Chlorobaculum parvum NCIB 8327: one gene and its partner. The protein of the gene in region 1 interacts with the protein of each later gene in a pairwise test. Links are inferred from orthologs where the notes say so. Each region holds a gene or a part of one and is shown in the gene's direction. Other genes may lie near its edges.

Region 1 (3,485 bases):
GTTTGTTCCGAGAGATTGGCCGGTATGATAAAATTATAGGTCGGGGTTTCGGAGGATGAGCTGCGTTGAAACCACTGTTTTTTTGAATCTGGAGAGACGGGTTCTCTGTGGCGAGCTTCACCGAAACGCTCTACAACCGGAGGGGCCGTGACATTGGTTTTCTGCTCGCCCATGCCATGCACAACGACGATATATTGCCGTTTTTGAGGGCTCGCCGAATTCTGGTGCTGGTTATCCACGGCTCTCTCCTTTTCTTTCGGTGAATAGATAAAGGGAAACACGTAAAAAGTAATGTTTTTTTACCCTTTGTTAAAGGCTCAACACCGATGGCTGGTCAGCTTATTAAGGTGCAAAGGAGATTTGTGAATCTTTTGCGACCTCTCAGAAATGATTCTAAATCAGCAGGTTAGCAAGGTTTTTGCTAAAAGGTAGGACATTGGTTGGCCAGACAATCGGTGTTCCGATTCGAGACGATATCGGGGGTCACTCGCCGGTGAAGTCTGCCCAATTGTTTGGTGTTTCGTACCAGCGGAGGTTTTTGAGTGTCACGCCTTCGGGGAGCTTGTCGCTGATCTGGTTGAAGGCCCATTTGGCGAGGTATTCGGCGGTGGGGGGCTCGTCGGTGACCAGCACGCGGGTGTTGCGCTTGAGGATGAATTCGAGGTCTTCCTTATCCTCTTTCCAGACCGCAAAACCGTGATCGAGCACGTCATGAATCTGCTTGTCCATGATTTCGCGCAGGAACTTGAAATCCATCACCATGCCCTGTTCGGCATCGCCGTCGCGATTGATGACCGGGCCTTCGACGCTTGCAACAATCACGCCGCGGTGGCCGTGCAGCTGGTTGCAGAAGGTGAAGCTGTTGGGAAGGGTGTGGCCGTAGTCGATCTCGATTTTCCTTGAGATAAGCATGGTGTCGCGCGGTGTCGTATTCATGGAGCTGTAGGCAAGTGTACGTAAAATTTTTCAGAAAACATGGAGCATTTTCCGTTCGTTCAGACGACCTGATGCGTGGTGTGGCAAGGGGCAGGTGGATGGTTTGCAGCGTTTTGCGTACATTTGGCCAGCTGGTTTTATCAGGTGTTTGCAGGAGGCGGAGTTTGTCGCATACATCGACAGGAAACCTTTAAGAGACCGGCAGGACTTTATAGCATCATACGGCGGGCAGTTTCGGCTCGCTGCCACAAGCCATAGGGAAGGTGATTATGAGTGTACAGGATATCTGGTCGTTGATCCGGGAAGAGGCGCGTCTTGAGTGCGAGCGTGAGCCGGAGATACGGCTGTTTCTTGAACAGCACATTCTGCGGTACGACGAGTTTGCTCCAGCGCTGGCGATGTTGCTTTCCGTGAAGCTCGGCTCGAAGCACTTTCCTCCGCCGGTACTGGAGGGGATTTTCGAGGATTTTTACCGTCAGAATCCGGAGTCTGTCCGGTGCGCTGCCTGTGACATGGTGGCCACGCAGGAGCGCGACCCGGCAGCGGTGAACTATTTCGAGATCATGCTTTTTCTCAAAGGCTATCAGGCGCTCCAGTCTTACCGGTTGGCGCACTGGCTGTGGCAGAACGGCCGCAAATCGCTGGCCTATTTCCTGCAGAATCGCATGTCGGAGGTGTTCGCTGTCGATATTCACCCGGCGGCAAAGATCGGCAAAGGCATTTTGCTCGACCACGCCACCAGCCTCGTCATCGGCGAGACCGCCGTTGTTGAAGATAACGTGTCGATTCTGCACGAAGTGACGCTCGGCGGCACCGGCAAGGAGGGCGGCGACCGCCATCCCAAGGTCGGAAAGTCGGTGATGATTGGTGCTGGCGCCAAGATTCTCGGCAACATCAAAATCGGTGAAGGCGCTAAAATCGGTGCCGGCAGCGTGGTGCTCGACGATGTGCCGCCGCACTACACGGTCGCCGGCGTGCCTGCGCACATCGTGGGCCGCACTGAAGTGCCTGAACCGTCACTCGATATGAACCAACGCCTCGTGTTTCCGGAAAAACACAAGCAGACAGGCACCCATCACTCGTGCTTGTGAGTGGGTGAGTTGTGACAATCGAGAAAATGTAAGGGCGGACCTGCGTGTCCGCCCTTTGTGTGTCATCAGAAATCAGTGGTTCGCCACTTCAGACCATTGTTTTTCAGCTTTTACAGAATATCGATGGTCATCTCGATCGGAAAGTGGTCGCTGAATCCCTTTTTTGTCTTTTTATCGAATGCCTTGGGTCTTTGCTTGTTGCCTGGAGCCATTTCCGGCGTGGTGAATATCCGCATCGACTCCGGCCTCGTCTTCAGGCCTGACTCGCCGTAACAGAGCCCGCGTGACACCATGAACTGGTCGAACAGGTTCATCGTATTTGCCGAGTCGCTGCTGAAAAAGATTGTCCCCGTATCCGGTTGGGCGAGCAGCGGCCACGAGAGGTTGAACAGCGCTGGCTGGCGTTTTATGTAGGTGCTGATGGCAGGAATCTCGTGGTTCGACGAGGCTTTTACTACTTCTTCGACCTTGTCGAGATCTTTTGACGCCAGCAGATAGTCGGTGATGCTGCGGCAGAACGGGTCATCGTTGAAATCGCCCATCAGCAGTACATTGCGGTTCCAGCGTGCGTTCAGCTTTTCAAGCTCACCGGCAGCATCGTGAACCTCGGCGTACTCCTGCCGGCTGAGTTTCAGCACATCGTTCACGAGCTGGCCACAACGCTCTGCTACGGTGATGCGGTGCGGCTCCGATTGGTACTGCCCCTGACGGCGAGAGGGCCAATGGTTCACGAAGACATTTAGTTCTGCCCCAGTTGCCTTGAGCGTCAGTCGAACCTGAAAGATGTCGCGCGTCGGAAAGCGGAAGTTCACCAGATGGCCCTTCATATCTTCCACTGGCGGGTCGTTGAAGACCTTTGCCGAGTAGATGAGCGAGCAGTCGATGCCTCGGATGTCGGGCGCCTCGACATGGGCCAGACGATAGTCATTACGACCGATCTTTTCCAGCAGGTAATTCACCACCTCTTTATTTTCGACCTCGCACAAGCCCAGCAGGTCTGGGCCTGCGCCGCCATGCATCTGTTTGATGATGTTCGCGATATTGTCAACCTTGATGTTAAACACCTCTTCCGTCCATCCCTCTTCGGGCGTGAAGTCGAGATCGGTTGCGATGGTTGATGCTGTGGTGTCAAACAGGTTCTGAACGTTCCAGAACGCGACGTTGATTGCTGACATGATCAGGGGCCTCCGGATATTGTTGTAAAACCGTTGGTTATGTCATCTATCGTACATGCTGACGATCGGGATGTTTTTGACGTTAGCGGCTTAGGGGACGAGATCTGCTTGATAGCTATCGATGTTCAGGTTCAAAGTATGACCTCACGTTTTTCGACAATCTTGAATGCGGGGACTCATAATGATGCGGTTGAACTTCTGAGAGAGAGTACTGCGCTGCGAACTCCATAACGCACATGGTATTAAAGCGGCGATGTGGGCCGATTTTTACACCGACATAACT
Region 2 (3,290 bases), 750 kb from region 1 along the record:
CAACCCGGCCTGGAGCCTGCATTTTTTTCAGCGAAACCTCCGCTCGCCAGCGCCAAAAATTACAGGCCAAGCACAAGTGGAAAACACGTGACAGAAACGGTGATTCTCGTTACCTTGTCTTTTGGTATGTGATCTACAATTTGATGCGTAACTGTCCGTAACACTCGCTATGCACTTCGAAACCATCGCTATTCATGACGGGCAAAGTCCCGATCCGAAAACAGGCTCGGTGAGCGTACCGATTTTCCAGACCTCGACCTTCGGACGTCCGTCGCTTGAAGAGCGCAACGACTATTTCTATTCACGAATCGGCAACCCGACGCGCACGGCACTCGAATCCACTCTCGCGCTGCTTGAAAACGGCAAACACGGTGTGGCGTTCGCCTCGGGCGTGGCGGCGATGATGGCCGCCGTGCAGGTGCTCAAACCGGGTGACCACGTCGTGTCGGGCATGGATGTCTACGGCGGCAGCTACCGCATTTTCGAGCAGCTTTTGCGGCCGTGGGGCGTTGAAACCACCTACGCGGCGAACGAAGCGGTCGAAAGCTTTGCCGAGTGCATCCGCCCGGAGACACGGCTGATCTGGATCGAGTCGCCCTCCAATCCGCTGCTGCAACTCACCAACATTCGGGCGCTGTCCAATCTGGCACGCGAGCGCGGCATCATCCTCGCCGTGGACAACACCTTCGCAAGTCCGTATTTCCAGCGCCCGCTCGACCTCGGCGCGCACATCGTGGTGCACAGCACCACCAAATATCTCGGCGGCCATAGCGACGTCATCGGTGGCGCAGTAGTCACCTCGGACGACGAGCTGCACGAGACGATTCGCAACTACCAAGGCGCGGCAGGTGCGGTGCCCGGACCGTGGGATTGCTGGCTGGTACTGCGCGGCCTGAAGACGCTCAAAATCCGGATGGAGGAGCACCAGAAAAGCGCCCTGCATCTGGCGCGGGCGCTCGAAGCGCATCCGGCGGTGAGCCGCGTCATCTACCCCGGCCTGCCGTCCCACCCACAGCACGAGCTGGCGAAAAGCCAGATGAGCGGCTTCGGTGGTATGGTAACCATCGCGCTGAAAGGTGGACTTCCGGCAACAAGCAAGCTGCTCAACTCGCTGAAGCTCTTCGTCATCGCCGACAGCCTCGGTGGCGTGGAGTCGCTCGTCGCCTCCCCTGCACGCATGACCTTCGGGCCACTCTCGCAGGAGGAGCGTGACCGCCGCGCCTGTACCGACGACCTCGTGCGGCTGTCGGTCGGCCTCGAAAATGCGGAAGATCTTGAACAGGATCTTCTGCAAGCTCTCGCAACCATCTGATTTTTCACGACTATGGCTATCATCCCGAATATCACCAGCACAATCGGAGGCACACCCCTGGTGCGGCTCAATCGGCTTGCCGAAGGGCTCGAAGCCGACGTGCTGCTCAAGCTCGAATTCTTCAATCCGCTCGGCAGCGTCAAGGACAGGATCGGTAGGGCGATGATCGAGGCCGCCGAAGCGGAAGGCAAAATCGACGCCCGGACGCTCATCGTCGAGCCGACCAGCGGCAACACCGGCATCGCGCTGGCGTTCGTGTGCGCCCAACGCGGCTACAAGCTGCTGCTCACCATGCCCGAAACCATGAGCGTCGAACGGCGCAAACTGCTGCGCTACCTCGGCGCGGAGCTGGTGCTCACCCCTGGCGCACAGGGAATGAAGGGGGCGATTGAAGAGGCAGCGCGGATCGTCGAAACCGAAAAGAACAGCTTCAACCCCGGTCAGTTCCGCAACCCCGCAAACCCGAGAATCCACCAGGCAACCACCGGCCCTGAGCTCTGGAACGCCACCGAAGGCCGGATTGACATGCTCGTGGCGGGCGTCGGCACTGGCGGAACCATCACCGGAACCTCGCGCTTCATCAAACCGCTCAAGCCTGGATTCCGCTCAATCGCCGTCGAACCGACTGGCTCGCCAGTGCTCTCCGGCGGTGCGGCAGGCCCGCACAAAATCCAGGGCATCGGAGCAGGCTTCGTGCCCGAAGTGCTCGACCAGTCACTGATCGACGAGGTGGTAACGGTGACGGACGACGACGCAATCTCGACCGCGCGGTCACTGGCCGCAAGCGAGGGTATCCTCTGCGGCATCTCCTCCGGCGCGGCGGTTCACGCAGCCATCGAGGTAGGCCGACGACCGGAATCACGAGGCAAGACCATCGTCGCCATCATTCCAAGCACCGGCGAACGCTACCTCAGCACGGTGCTTTTCGAGGGCATCGAGGCTTGAAAAAACCGCTCTTGTAATTCAGTCGGGTTTTAACCCGACGGACATTTGAAGCTCTTATATTCACATTACCCCGGCTTTCAAGCCGGGGTTAGTGAGGAGCCCCCTCCCCGATTCCGGAAGAGAAAAACACCCACCATCAACCCTATCCGCCATTTTGAGACCGGCGGGGAACGTGTATCTTTGTGCTCTTGTTTCTTTGATTATCTTTAAGTTTTTCAGGATTTTCTGACCCCCGTTATCTCCATGATCCGCATCACGTTGAACGGCGAAAAGCGCGAATTCCCCTCCGGCTCGTCGGTTGCCGACCTGCTGAAGCTGGAGTGCGCAGCATTGCAAAAGGTGGCTGTCGTGGTCAACGAGAACATCGTCCGCGCGGATGAACGCGCATCGGTCATGTTGCAGGATAACGACCAGGTAGAAATCCTCGTTTTCGCTGGCGGCGGCTGATGGCCGTCCTCAAATCCATCCCATTTGTTTTCAGTCTGATTTCATGAATGCACTTCGTTTAGGCTCATACACCTTCTCATCCCGCCTGATTCTCGGCACCGGCAAGTTCAGCAGCGTTTCGGCGATGATCGAGGCCGTCCGCGCGTCGGGCTCGCAGCTCGTCACGGTCGCCCTGCGGCGCTTCAACCGCGAGCAGGCAGAGGACGATCTGTTCGGCCCGCTCTCGGAAATCGAGGGCCTCACGCTGATGCCCAACACCTCCGGTGCAGCGACGGCGAAAGAAGCCGTCAAGGCGGCGCACATTTCACGCGAACTCTCCGGCAGCCCGTTCATCAAGGTGGAGATTCACCCGAATCCGCACCACCTGATGCCCGATCCGATCGAAACTTACGAGGCATGCAAAATCCTTGCAGCCGAGGAGTTTATCGTCATGCCTTACATCCCCGCCGATCCGGTGCTGGCCAAGCGGCTCGAAGAGGTGGGATGCAGCTCGGTGATGCCGCTCGGCTCGGCCATCGGCAGCGGGCAGGGGCTCTCGACCTCGGCGATGGTGCAGCTCATCATCCGCGAAAGTTCTATTCCGGTG

What was found. Proteins that work in one complex are often made in the same cells at the same time.
Region 2: the proteins of cysE (region 1) and cysK interact in binary tests that used the Escherichia coli proteins (3 or more experiments, as listed by UniProt). The link is inferred for Chlorobaculum parvum NCIB 8327 from one-to-one orthologs.

The regions. Positions count from the first base shown.
Region 1 is NC_011027.1:1,469,493-1,472,977, reverse strand. The notes cover bases 229-3,116. They hold cysE (serine O-acetyltransferase), read left to right. Parts: upstream 229-1,205; coding sequence 1,206-2,027; downstream 2,028-3,116. Other genes in these bases: CPAR_RS11165 (endonuclease/exonuclease/phosphatase family protein), read right to left, coding at 2,138-3,116; CPAR_RS06880 (6-pyruvoyl trahydropterin synthase family protein), read right to left, coding at 484-912; CPAR_RS06885 (hypothetical protein), read right to left, coding at 229-239. In the rest of the region: more of CPAR_RS06885, read right to left, coding at 1-228; more of CPAR_RS11165, read right to left, coding at 3,117-3,202; CPAR_RS06865 (CAP domain-containing protein), read right to left, coding at 3,318-3,485.
Region 2 is NC_011027.1:717,707-720,996, reverse strand. The notes cover bases 300-3,290. They hold cysK (cysteine synthase A), read left to right. Parts: upstream 300-1,324; coding sequence 1,325-2,257; downstream 2,258-3,290. Other genes in these bases: CPAR_RS03420 (thiazole synthase), read left to right, coding at 2,748-3,290; thiS (sulfur carrier protein ThiS), read left to right, coding at 2,501-2,704; CPAR_RS03435 (trans-sulfuration enzyme family protein), read left to right, coding at 300-1,312. Outside these bases: more of CPAR_RS03435, read left to right, coding at 170-299.